DNA from 3 places in the Bradyrhizobium sp. 14AA genome. Region 2 is predicted to be linked to each of the others. Evidence: predicted binding sites of a transcription regulator. Region 2 holds the regulator's gene; each other region holds the start of a gene.
What was found. The regulator HrcA, encoded in region 2, represses chaperone genes, less so after heat shock. The targets are predictions, from matches to a motif close to GTTAGCACTCNCNNNNNGNGAGTGCTAAC.
Positions count from the first base shown of each region.

Region 1: the regulator HrcA is predicted to act here: its motif matches at 1,263-1,291, upstream of RAD15_RS31880 (co-chaperone GroES).
Region 3: the regulator HrcA is predicted to act here: its motif matches at 1,970-1,998, upstream of RAD15_RS02475 (co-chaperone GroES).

Region 1 covers NZ_JAVAYM010000022.1:73,052-77,564, forward strand. Annotated here, with positions in the region: gene RAD15_RS31870 (transglutaminase family protein) at 1-295, opposite strand, end outside; gene RAD15_RS31875 (hypothetical protein) at 379-552, shown strand; gene RAD15_RS31880 (co-chaperone GroES) at 1,325-1,642, shown strand; gene groL (chaperonin GroEL) at 1,787-3,439, shown strand.
Region 2 covers NZ_JAVAYM010000004.1:122,190-126,702, forward strand. Annotated here, with positions in the region: gene rph (ribonuclease PH) at 1-47, opposite strand, end outside; gene hrcA (heat-inducible transcriptional repressor HrcA) at 215-1,303, shown strand; gene grpE (nucleotide exchange factor GrpE) at 1,400-2,014, shown strand; gene pncA (bifunctional nicotinamidase/pyrazinamidase) at 2,023-2,745, opposite strand; gene RAD15_RS10590 (hypothetical protein) at 3,003-3,944, opposite strand; gene dnaK (molecular chaperone DnaK) at 4,340-4,513, shown strand, end outside.
Region 3 covers NZ_JAVAYM010000001.1:557,739-562,251, reverse strand. Annotated here, with positions in the region: gene RAD15_RS02485 (hypothetical protein) at 1-193, shown strand, start outside; partial or broken gene RAD15_RS02480 (transglutaminase family protein) at 737-1,597, opposite strand; gene RAD15_RS02475 (co-chaperone GroES) at 2,031-2,348, shown strand; gene groL (chaperonin GroEL) at 2,491-4,143, shown strand.

The DNA of each region.
Region 1 (4,513 bases), on a different contig from region 2:
ACATGGCCGAGACAGCGATATCGAACACCGGCCATTCAACTGCGTCGAGTTGAAGCTCCGTGGCGCAGGCGATCACCAGGTTGGAGGCTGTCATCTGAAACGTGGCCGTAGCGATCGCATTCCCAAACACATCGTGCGCCCACGTCAAGGCCGCATGCGGCGTTACCGTGACGCTGCTGGAAATCAACCGAAGCTCGCGGGCTTCGCGCGGACGAAGCATCAAGCGGTGCGGCAGCAGCCGAACGTGTTCGTTGAAACGATAAGTCGTCGTGTGAAGAACCTTCACCGTACTCAACGAAAGCTCCAATCGAGGAAGCCTGTGATCAGACCCTTCATCCGGTCGTCCCCTTCTGAAGTATGGCCGAATAGAACGTGCCCATGCAAATGTCGATCCAGACCGAGACCTGGACGATTGCAGTCGAGGCATCGGGCAGAACGCTGTGGTTCATCCATATGAGCGCGGTGCCTACTTTCCTGGCCTGCGGAGCATTTTCCGCTCTCTCGTTCGCCGAGATCTGCACCATTGGTTCGTGGGACGGTCGCCGGGAGTAAATGTCCCCTGACGTGTGAAATCGTTGCCAAGCAGAGGACATCGGTTCCGAAGCCCCTGATAACTGCGATCGCGGCCTGAGACCATTCTCAAAGAGACAACGGCCCTGCGGCAGCTAGAGTGCCATCTCACAGTCGGAAAAGTACGGCATAAGCGCTACCGAACTCGCTGTCGCCGATAGGTACCATCGGCTGAGCTTGATATGGGACTTGTCGCACTCAGAACAAATGCCAAAGTCAAACTAGCTCAAGCGGAGTCGAAACGAGCCAGTAGGACTGAAGCGGCCTCATCGTTCTGGAGGTCTCACCGGCCCGGCAAGGAAGTGATAGGTAGGCACCCAAGTCGTGTTCCATGTCTCAAGAGTTGCGTCGCAAACGGAACACTCAAAGCTGCTGATCTGTCCGGCGGGAGCCATGGACTCGGTTCGGCTATAGACAGCGCCGCACTTGCAGGATCGGTAAGACGAGTCAGACATGCCATCCTTATGCGCCTAAACGGCTAATTTACAAGTTACCTCACGGGCTGAAGCTAAGTCGGCAGGTAAACTGATCGCCGGAAGGTTTCGCCCATGAGGGATTGGCGTGACAAACGCTACAGGCCGTGATGACTAACCCTCCTGTTCGCTGCGGAGTCACTCGCTGAATCGACTCAGCGATCAAGCATCGCGAGCCGAAACCCTTGCGCCTTCGAGTTTCGGGCTTATGTGAAGGGCGCTAGCACTCGTTCATTGCGACTGCCAATCCCCAATAATCACAAAAAGCGAAGGAGGACGCCATGAAATTCCGTCCGCTCCACGACCGCGTTGTAATCAAGCGTATCGATGCCGAAGCGAAGACCAGCGGCGGCATCATCATTCCGGATAGCGCCAAGGAAAGGCCCTCCCAGGGCGAAGTCACGGCGATTGGCCCAGGCGGCCGGGACGAAGCTGGCAAGCTGATACCGATCGATCTGCAGGTCGGCGACCGCGTGCTGTTCGGCAAGTGGTCCGGCACTGAAGTCAAGATCGACGGCCGCGACCTGCTGATCATGAAAGAGAGCGACATCATGGGCGTTCTCACCGATCTTCCGGCCGCCAGCAAGAAGGCCGCGTAAGGGCCAGCCAGATTCCTTATCCTAAGGCGTCGTCGCAGCGGACGTCTCGAAGGATGTGGCCCGCAATCTAGATCTCAGCCCTCAAGAACGTCGCCCAATTGCGCGGCCTTTTGGGGATCTGACCAGTCAAAAACGGAGATCATCATGTCATCCAAGGAAGTTAAATTCGGCGTCGAGGCCCGCGATCGCATGCTACGCGGCGTCGACATTCTCAACAACGCGGTCAAGGTGACCCTCGGCCCCAAGGGCCGCAACGTCGTGCTCGATAAGTCGTTCGGCGCTCCCCGCGTCACCAAAGACGGCGTCACCGTCGCCAAGGAAATCGAACTCGAAGATAAGTTCGAGAACATGGGCGCCCAGATGGTGCGCGAAGTCGCTTCCAAGTCGGCCGACGCTGCTGGCGACGGCACCACCACCGCGACCGTATTGGCCGCGGCCATTATCAGAGAAGGAGCCAAGTCGGTTGCAGCCGGCATGAACCCGATGGACCTGAAGCGCGGTATCGACTTGGCTGTGGAAGCCGTTGTCGCCGACCTTGTCAAGAACTCCAAGAAGGTCACCTCGAACGAGGAGATCGCCCAGGTTGGCACGATCTCGTCTAACGGTGACGCCGAGATCGGCAAGTTTCTCTCCGACGCCATGAAGAAGGTCGGCAATGAGGGCGTCATCACGGTTGAGGAAGCCAAATCGCTCGAGACAGAACTCGAAGTCGTCGAGGGCATGCAGTTCGACCGCGGTTATATCTCCCCCTACTTCATCACCAATGCCGACAAAATGCGCGCTGAATTCGAAGACGCCTATGTCCTGATCAACGAGAAGAAGCTTTCCAACCTTAACGAGATGCTTCCGCTCTTGGAAGCAGTCGTGCAGTCCGGCAAGCCGCTGGTTATCATTGCGGAAGATGTCGAAGGCGAAGCTCTCGCCACCCTCGTGGTCAACCGTCTGCGTGGCGGCCTCAAGGTCGCGGCCGTCAAGGCGCCTGGCTTCGGCGATCGCCGCAAGGCCATGCTGCAGGACATCGCGGTTCTGACCGGTGGTCAGGCGATCTCGGAAGATCTCGGCATCAAGCTCGAGAACGTGACGCTCAACATGCTCGGTCGCGCCAAGAAGGTGATGATCGACAAGGAGAACACCACCATCGTCAGCGGCGCCGGCAAGAAAACCGACATCGAAGCACGCGTTCAGCAGATCAAGGCGCAGATCGAGGAAACCGCCTCGGACTACGACCGTGAGAAGCTCCAGGAACGGCTGGCCAAGCTCGCAGGCGGCGTCGCGGTGATCCGCGTCGGCGGCGCAACTGAAGTCGAGGTCAAGGAGCGCAAGGATCGCGTGGATGACGCGATGCATGCGACCCGTGCGGCGGTTGAGGAGGGCATCCTTCCCGGCGGCGGCGTCGCCCTGCTGCGCGCATCCGAGCATCTTAAGGGCCTGCGCACCAAGAACGACGACCAGAAGACGGGCGTCGAGATCGTGCGCAAGGCACTGTCCTGGCCGGCCCGCCAGATCGCGATCAATGCAGGCGAAGACGGCTCGGTTATCATTGGCAAAATTCTGGAGAAGGATCAGTACGCCTATGGCTTCGACTCGCAGACCGGCGAATATGTCAACCTGATCGCTAAAGGCATCATCGACCCGACCAAAGTCGTACGTGTAGCTATCCAGAACGCAGCGTCGGTTGCGGGGCTCTTGATCACGACCGAGGCCATGGTGGCCGAGTTGCCGAAGAAAGGCGCGGGAGGCGGTATGCCAGCTGGCGGCGGTGGCGGTATGGGTGGCATGGGCGGTATGGACTTCTAAGTCCAATCGTTTAGCCGCCATCCGATGGAAAAGCCCGGCAGCAATGCCGGGCCTCTTCAGTTCAGCTGCTCGACAGCGACGCGGCTTTGGACGAGCCGGATCAATCAAAAGCACGGATGGCATTTTGCCACTGAGCCTCATAGTGTGAATGCTGATCGAGCTTTGACCCCTTAATCAGCCGCGCCGCGGCGCTTAAGTCCTGATTTTACTACGTCGAGAATGACCCCGGGGCTGAACGGCGTCCGACTCCCCGCCGAATGACTATCGTCCTTGTCTGCGGTTTGGAGCACCCATTGCCGATCGAGTGCTGGTGATTGCAGGCCGCACTTACGTTATTGTGCGTCATCGCGCCAACATTCGATGACTACCGACTGGTGGAGAGCGGCGCCTAGGCCGAAGGCGCCAGAGCCGAAATTAAAGACGCAAATCTCGCACGGGCACTCTCCGGGATTTCGAGTGCGAAGTGGGCCGCAGTTGGCTGTTCTGAAACTCCCTGTTTCGGCCGGATGCCCTGTGTAAGCAAAAGCCGGCCGCACCGACGGGACTCGGAATTCGACCGGCGGACGAGGGCCTCGAAGATAAGCGAGATTTGACTGGAAATCCCTTTGATAGACCGACCTGGAAAACCGTGACAGTCCTAGTCAACCAGACTCACAGTTCGCTTTAAGGTACACGCGCCGCGCGGTTGGCGTCTGATTGATGAGGTGGCGCGCCGACTACCGGGCGGCCGGGTATCGCGCGGCGAAGAGGCAATCGCCGAGCGTCCGGACGGCCCGCGCGTGGGCGCGCTGGGACGCTTCAATCACCAATCACCAGGTACACGGAGTTTGAAAAGACCGGGCGCGAACTACACGTAGGCGTTGAAGGCGAAGTCGTCTTTAACGGCAGACGCTTTGTCGAAGACTGCGTTGTATTACCCCGGCTGACGGCAATCTTCCGCTGCGTTCTCAATATTCGTCGACGCACTCCAATATCGAGACGCCTGTTCGCGCTGACGCGCGCAAAATAGTTCAATATCGTAGGCTGGCGTACAGAATCGTGGAGATGGCGGAGAGAGTGGGAGTCGAACCTACG
Region 2 (4,513 bases):
AGCGTCACGGGGCGCAATTCGTCGGGCGCACGGCGGCTTGGCCGCATGGGAAATCCTCCAAAACTCTCGGAAAAGGGCTATTCGCGGTGCTTGTAGGTGGGGTGAGGGTAGGCGGCAAGGTTTTTTCACCCCTGATTTCGGGCCCGCGAACGCCACGCTTGTCAGAACCCTCCGGGATGGACAAATTATGAGCATCTGAGAGGAGTTACCGTCTGTGGCCCATCACGATCCGATCCATCTGATCGCGCCGCGCGCAGGCCTCGCCCAGCTCAACGAGCGTTCCCGCGACATATTTCGTCAAATTGTCGAAAGCTATCTCGCGACCGGTGAGCCCGTGGGCTCGCGCAATATCTCGCGGCTGATCGCCATGCCGCTGTCGCCGGCCTCGGTCCGCAACGTCATGGCTGATCTGGAACAGCTCGGGCTGATCTATGCCCCGCACACCTCCGCCGGCCGGCTGCCGACGGAACTCGGCCTGCGCTTCTTCGTCGATGCCCTGATGCAGGTCGGCGACCTCAACGAGGCCGAACGGCAGTCGATCCAGAGCCAGCTTACCTCCGTGGGCCAGGCGCAGTCGGTCGAGGCGGCGCTGGATCAGGCGCTGACGCGGCTTTCCGGTCTCACGCGGGCCGCCGCGGTGGTGCTGACGCCGAAATCCAATGCGCGGCTCAAGCACATCGAATTCGTCCGCCTGGAACCGGAAAAGGCGCTGGTGATCCTGGTCGGCGAGGATGGCCAGGTCGAAAACCGCGTGCTGGCGCTGCCGCTCGGGGTTCCCTCCTCGGCGCTCATCGAGGCCGGCAATTTCCTTAATGCCCGGATCCGCGGCCGGACGCTGGCCGAGGCACGGCTCGAGCTCGAAACTGCCCTTGGGGAGGCCCGCGCCGAGCTCGATCAGCTCACGCAAAAGGTGATTTCCGCCGGCATCGCCAGCTGGTCCGGGGGCGAGAACGAGGATCGCCAGCTCATCGTCCGCGGCCACGCCAATCTGCTGGAAGATTTGCATGCGCTGGAGGATCTGGAGCGCGTTCGGCTGCTGTTCGACGATCTCGAGACCAAGCGGGGCGTGATCGACCTGCTCGGCCGCGCGGAGACCGCCGAGGGCGTGCGCATCTTTATCGGTTCGGAGAACAAGCTGTTTTCCTTGTCCGGCTCCTCCACGATCATCTCGCCCTATCGGGATGCCGCCGGCCATATTGTCGGTGTTTTGGGCGTGATCGGGCCGACGCGGCTGAATTATGCCCGCGTGATCCCGACCGTGGACTACGCGGCCCGCATCGTCAGCCGCCTTTTGGGGGGCTGACCGGCGTTTCCACCGATCACGGGCGCTTGATTTTCGCACGCTTAGGCACGATATCCGGGCCAACAATCCCTGGAAACGAGTTCGAGATTAGAGCCGATGACCGATCGAGACCGGCAACCCGAAGACACGACCGCTGCGACCGGCGAGCCCGTGGTGTCAAAACCCTATATCATGCCCGACGATCCCGAGCCCGGCTCGGTCGAGCTGTTGCAGAAGGAAGCCGCCGAGGCGCGTGACCGCATGCTGCGGACGCTGGCCGAGATGGAGAACCTGCGCAAGCGCACCACCAAGGAGGTCGCCGACGCCCGCCTCTACGGCATCACCGGCTTTGCCCGCGACGTGCTCGACATCGCCGACAATCTCCAGCGCGCGCTCGACGCCGTTCCGGCCGAGGCTCGTGCCACGGCCGATCCCGGCCTGATCTCGCTGATCGAGGGCGTCGAGCTCACCGAGCGTTCGCTGCTCAACGCGCTAGAAAAGCACGGCGTGAAGAAGCTCGATCCGCAGGGCCAGAAGTTCGACCCGAACTTCCACCAGGCAATGTACGAAGTGCCTGATGCGTCGGTGCCGTCGGGCACCGTGGTGCAGATCATGCAGGCCGGCTACACCATCGGCGATCGCGTGCTGCGCCCGGCTTTGGTCGGTGTCGCCAAGGGCGGCGCGAAGGCCGCGGCCGCCGCTAACAGCAACGAGTCGAACGGCGCGGCGTAAGCCGCGCCTTACGCGCTCACCGCGATATCCGCAGACTGAATCCGCTTCACACCGGCCTTGGCCATGTCGGCCCAGGCTTTTGCCAGCGAGCCCTGCGTGTCGATGCCGCGGCAGCCGTCTTCGACCACATAGACCTCGAAGCCCGCCTTGCGCGCGTCGAGCGCGGTCCAGGCGACGCAGAAATCCGTCGCAAGGCCAGCAACGAAGACGCGCTTGATCTTGCGGCCCTTGAGATAGCCGGCAAGTCCGGTCGAGGTCTTGCCGTCGGCTTCGAGGAAGGCCGAGTAGCTGTCGACGTCCTTGTGAAAACCCTTGCGGATGATGAGCTCGGCGTGCGGGATCGCAAGATCCTTTGACAGCGAAGCGCCATCGGTGCCCTGCACGCAATGGTCGGGCCACAGCACCTGCTTGCCGTAGGGAAGATCGACGGTCTCGAACGGCTTCTTGCCGGAGTGGACTGACGCAAACGAAACGTGGCCCGGCGTGTGCCAGTCCTGCGTCATCACCACGTTCGCAAACGCCTTTGCCATCTTATTGATGACGGGCACCACCTGCTCGCCTTCCTTCACCGCGAGGCTGCCGCCCGGCAGGAAACAATTCTGCACGTCGATCACGAGCAGGACGGAAGCATCGTCGGGTTTGATCGATGCGGCCGCGAGGAGCGCCGTCGGAGCAAGGGCCACGAGCGCGGTGGTCCCAAGTGCCGCGAGGATTTGTCGTCGATCCAGCATCATTCGCCTCCCTCTAGGATGATCCAACTGGGGAAGCCTAGGTCCGTTCGTATACGAACAGAAGCCCGAAAATGCGGCCGGTATTGGTGAGGGGGTGGGCTCTATCTTTCCGTCGTCCCGGCGTAGGCCGGGACCCATAACCACAGGGATCGGTTGCAGGACGAGCTGGTAACTCCGGGCCTTTGTAAAACTATCGCTGCGGCGTATGGGTCCCGGCCTCCGCCGGGACGACGCCGAATGTGTTGGACGGCCTTCGCCTACCCCTTCGGCTGGATGCCGTCGCGCACGGCGCGGAAGCGGGTGAAGGCGGCGGGCCATTGGTCGCGCGGGGCGCTGGCGATGATGCGCAGCGAGGCGCCGCCGCTCGAGAAGCGGATCCACTGCACCACGGTCACCGCGGTCTTGTCCTTGCCACTGATGCCGTCGATCCGGGTCTCGAAGCCCTGCTGGCCGTTGATGCGGATCGGCTCGGACATGGTGACGCGCGATTCGCGCACGCCGGGGATCTGGAGCGCGGCCTCCTGGGCGAAGCGGGCGCGGTCGTCGGCGGCTTGCGGGGTGGCGCCGATCAGGCCGAGGATCATGAACGGCTTCGACTCATAGCCCGAGCTCTCGTTGCCGTCGGCCAGGATGATGCTGGAGCCCGGCGCCAGCGTGCGAATGTCCTTGAAGTCGGCGAGATCGGTGATCTTGAACGGCATCAGCGCGATCTGCTCGTCGGCCGAGACCTGCTTGCGGGTCACGGTGCTCGCAAACATCTGCCGCACCGCTTCATCGGTGTAGATCTTGGTCGCATTGTCCGGAATCTGCACCGCGACATAGCCGGAGAAGCCGGCGCCCGGCACGATCATCGAATAGCGCCGCACGGGCGTATCGCCGGCCTTGCCGCTTTCGGTGGTGAAATAGGCGAGGCCCGCGGGGGTCTCGATCTTGTCCTGCTTGACGCCATTGGTGCCGGCCGGATTGGAATTGAAGGCGCTCACGACCTCGCCATAGGCCGCCGGCGGCAGCTCGGTGATCAGCACCTTGACGGTGCCGTCCTCGCTCTCGAAGCCCGGAAAGGTCTTGGCCGTGCTCAGCCCGATCAGCGGCACCATACCGAGGCGCAGGCCAGGGGGGAAAACGGCGTCGGCAGCCAGGGCCGGAAGCGCGGAGGCAATGAGGAGGGCGAGCGCGGCGAGGGGGCGGATCAGCTTCATGGGCACTCTGATTGGTTCACATTGAGGCCGTTCGATGGTCGGCCACCGGGCCGCTTTGTCGCGCGAGGCAGCGTTGATGCGGCTGTCCGGCCGGTCCGCCTTTTAGCGGGTTTGGTCCTGCCGTAACAGGGTGGGGCGGATCACGGTGGCGGGGGGTGCTGGAGCCCGTACCTGTTAATATTTCCTCACCCGCAAGGGCGGTGCAGCCCGGATATGATCTTCCAAAACCCAATGTTTTCACGGCTGAAACTTGCGTTCGGTCCTTGCGGCCCCCTCCCCCCCTCCTATATGACCCCCAATCATCGCAATATCGCGGATGTTTGATCTTAGGGGGTTTCGGTTCGGGTGCCTTCTGGGCCCAGCCAACCTGCCGCAAAAAGAAGGATATCAGGACCATGGGAAAGGTCATTGGGATCGACCTCGGCACCACGAACTCGTGCGTCGCCGTAATGGATGGCAAGAACGCCAAAGTCATCGAGAATTCCGAAGGCATGCGCACGACGCCTTCGATCGTCGCCGTCACGGACGACGGTGAGCGCCTCGTCGGCCAGCCGGCCAAGCGTCAGGCC
Region 3 (4,513 bases), on a different contig from region 2:
CATGTGCGTCACGCAGTTCACTGCGGCTGACGGCGCCGTCACCAAATTTAAGGCGGCCGGCCCATACTCAAGAGACAACGTCATCACCGAATACGTGAAGGCCGTTGCCTCCACGAGCATGGACTATTCCTTCGCCAAGGCATGCGCAGCCGGCGTGGAAGCCGAACTCTTGAGGACCCCCACAAAGAGCTGAGTGATCGGTTCGTAGGATTGGGGATCCAGCGAACCTGGCGCCACTGATCTGCTTGCCACGCTCTCACCCGATATCGAGCGCCGATGAGCGTGCCGAACTGACGCTGACGACGCGTCGGAAGACCGCGCAGGCGCTGGCTCTGAGAGCCCGGATCGTGCTGAGCTGTCGGAGGGTGGTGAGAACCGGAAGTCGCACCAAGCTGGCCTGGACCGGCGGACCGCAGGCTAATGGCAGCGTCGTTTTATGGAGCAGCGCGTGGCCGGGCTGCACGACGAGCCGCGCTCCGGCGCGCCGCGCACGATTGACCGAAGCCCGCATCGAAACCGTGATCGTGAGAACTTTGGAGAGCTGCCCTGACGAGGCCACTCATGGGAGCTCCCGCTATAGGCAAGACCAGGGCCTATTGGTGTCGGCGGGCTTTCTGCTGCAGCCGCACCGGATGGAGATACTCAAGCTCTCAACCGATCCGAATTTCGTGGACAAAGTGCGCAATGTCGAAGGCCTCTACGTCTCACGGCCGGAGCCGCCGAATGTCCCGTCGATCTAAGACGTGACAAGAACTTCCACGGACATCCCAGCGAAAGCGCCGATGCTACCGACGAAGCTGCCAGACACTGGGATCTTCTGCCGGATATCGCGCGCGACCGCGACTGGGATTAGATTGAAGCCGCCGAGGCTACGATTTGTGGGGTCGAATGTGATCCAGCCAGCTCCCGGTACGAAGATCTCCGCCCACGCATGGGTTGATCCCGCACCGACCGATCCGACGTTGTCGTGTTCTGGATTGTAAAAGTAGCCGGAGACGATTCTGGCTCCGAACCCGAGCATGCGTGCTGCTTCGCTGAACAACACCGCATAATCTCGGCATGACCCCCAGCCACGATTCAGGGTTTCTACCGGCGTCTGGGTGCCCTCATCCTCACGGATACCGGATAGCTTCGGAGACGCCGACGCTGAGATCCTTCAGCAGCGATAACGTGTCAGTCCGACTTCCTCGCACGAACATTTGCGCCCAATTTCGCAGGAGCCCAACCGTGTCCGAAAACTGGGGGAGAGCCAAGGCGCCGAGATCGGTCCAGTCTTCATCAGAATAGCGGAATGGATAAGACATGGCCGAGACAGCGATATCGAACACCGGCCATTCAACGGCGTCGAGTTGAAGCTCCTCCGTGGCGCAGGCGATCACCAGGTTGGAGGCTGTCATCTGAAACGTGGCCGTGGCGATGGCATCGCCAAACACATCGTGGCCCCACGTCAAGGCCGCATGCGGCGTCACCGAGACGTTGCTGGAATCAACCGAAGCTCGCGGGCTTGGCGCGGACGAAGCATCAAGCGGTGCGGCAACAGCCGAACGTGTTCGCTGAAACGATAAGTCGTCGCCTCGAGAACCTTCACCGTACTCAACGAAAGCTCCAATCGAGGAAGCCTTTGATCAAACCCTTCATCCGGTGGTCCGCTTCTGAAGCATGGCCGAATAGAACGTGCCCATGCAAATGTCGATCCAGACCGTGACCTGGACGATTGCAGTCGAGGCATCGGGCAGAACGCTGTGGTTCATCCATATGAGCGCGTTGCCTACTTTCCTCCTCGGTTCAGACCAGATGGACAACCTCCTGAGAGACCACACCTAAACGGCTAATTTGCAAGTTACCCACACGACCTGAAGCCAACCGTCGGCAGATAAGCTGGTCGCCAAAATGTTTCGCCCATGAGGGATTGACGTGACAAACGCCCCGAAACCCTTGCGCCTTCGAGTTTCGGGGTTATGTAAAGGGCGCTAGCACTCGTTCATTACGACTGCCAATCCAAATAATCACAAAAAGCGAAGGAGGACGCCATGAAGTTCCGTCCGCTCCACGACCGCGTTGTAATCAAGCGTATCGATGCCGAAGCGAAGACCACCGGCGGCATCATCATTCCGGATAGCGCCAAGGAAAAGCCCTCGCAGGGCGAGGTCACGGCGATCGGCCCAGGCGGCCGGGACGAAGCTGGCAAGCTGATACCGATCGATCTGCAGGTCGGCGACCGCGTGCTGTTCGGCAAGTGGTCCGGCACTGAAGTCAGGATCGACGGCCAGGATCTGCTGATCATGAAAGAGAGCGACATCATGGGCATTCTCACCGATCTTCCGGCCGCCAGAAAGAAGGTCGCGTAAGGGCCAGCCAGATTCCTAATCCTAAGGCGTCGTCGCAGCGGACGTCTCGAAGGATGTGGCCCGCAATCTAGATCTCAGCCCTCAAGAACGTCGCCCAATTGCGCGGCCTTCTGGGGATCTGACCAGTCAAACGGAGATCATCATGTCATCCAAGGAAGTTAAATTCGGCGTCGAGGCCCGCGATCGCATGCTACGCGGCGTCGACATTCTCAACAACGCGGTCAAGGTGACACTCGGCCCCAAGGGCCGCAACGTCGTGCTCGATAAGTCGTTCGGCGCTCCCCGCGTCACCAAAGACGGCGTCACCGTCGCCAAGGAAATCGAACTCGAAGATAAGTTCGAGAACATGGGCGCCCAGATGGTGCGCGAAGTCGCTTCCAAGTCGGCCGACGCTGCTGGCGACGGCACCACCACCGCGACCGTACTGGCCGCGGCCATCATCAGAGAAGGAGCCAAGTCGGTTGCAGCCGGCATGAACCCGATGGATCTGAAGCGCGGTATCGACTTGGCTGTGGAAGCCGTCGTCGCCGACCTCGTCAAGAACTCCAAGAAGGTCACCTCGAACGAGGAAATCGCCCAGGTCGGCACGATCTCGTCCAACGGTGACGCCGAGATCGGCAAGTTTCTCTCCGACGCCATGAAGAAGGTCGGCAACGAGGGCGTCATCACGGTTGAGGAAGCCAAATCGCTCGAGACAGAACTCGAAGTCGTCGAGGGCATGCAGTTCGACCGCGGTTATATCTCCCCTTACTTCATCACCAACGCCGACAAAATGCGCGCTGAATTCGAAGACGCCTATGTCCTGATCAACGAGAAGAAGCTTTCTAACCTTAACGAGATGCTTCCGCTCTTGGAAGCAGTCGTGCAGTCCGGCAAGCCGCTGGTTATCATTGCGGAAGATGTTGAAGGCGAAGCTCTCGCCACCCTCGTGGTCAACCGTCTGCGTGGCGGCCTCAAGGTCGCGGCCGTCAAGGCTCCGGGCTTCGGCGATCGCCGCAAGGCCATGCTGCAGGACATCGCGGTTCTGACCGGTGGTCAGGCGATCTCGGAAGATCTCGGCATCAAGCTCGAGAACGTCACCCTAACCATGCTCGGCCGCGCCAAGAAGGTGATGATCGACAAGGAGAACACCACCATTGTCAGCGGCGCGGGCAAGAAAGCGGACATCGAAGCGCGCGTTCAGCAGATCAAGGCGCAGATCGAGGAAACCACCTCGGACTACGACCGTGAGAAGCTCCAGGAGCGGCTGGCCAAGCTCGCAGGCGGCGTCGCGGTGATCCGCGTCGGCGGCGCAACTGAAGTCGAGGTCAAGGAGCGCAAGGATCGCGTGGATGACGCGATGCATGCGACCCGTGCGGCGGTTGAGGAGGGCATCCTTCCCGGCGGCGGCGTCGCCCTGCTGCGCGCATCCGAGCATCTTAAGGGCCTGCGCACCAAGAACGACGACCAGAAGACCGGCGTCGAGATCGTGCGCAAGGCACTGTCCTGGCCGGCCCGCCAGATCGCGATCAATGCAGGCGAAGACGGCTCGGTTATCATTGGCAAAATTCTGGAGAAGGATCAATACGCCTATGGCTTCGACTCGCAGACCGGCGAATATGTCAACCTGATCTCTAAAGGCATCATCGACCCGACCAAAGTCGTACGTGTAGCGATCCAGAACGCAGCGTCGGTTGCGGGGCTCTTGATCACGACCGAGGCTATGGTCGCCGAGTTGCCGAAGAAAGGCGCGGGCGGCGGTATGCCAGCTGGCGGCGGTGGCGGTATGGGTGGCATGGGCGGTATGGACTTCTAAGTCCAATCGTTTAGCCGCCATCGGGTGGAAAGGCCCGGCAACAATGCCGGGCCTCTTCGGTCCAGTTGCACGATAGCGACGCGGCGTTGGTAGAGCCAGATCAATCATGAGCACGGATGGCATTTTGCCACTGAGCCCCATAGTGTGAGTGCTGATCGGGCTTTGACCCCTTAATCAGCCGCACTGCGGCGCTAGAGACCTGATTTTACTACGTCGAGAATGACCCCGGCGCTGATTGTCGTCCGACTCCCCGCCGAATGACTACACGTACGCGTTGAAGGCAAAGTCGTCTTTAACGGCAGACGCTTTGTCGAAGGCTATGTTGTATTACCCCGGCTGACGGCAATCTTCCGCTGGGTTCTCAATATTT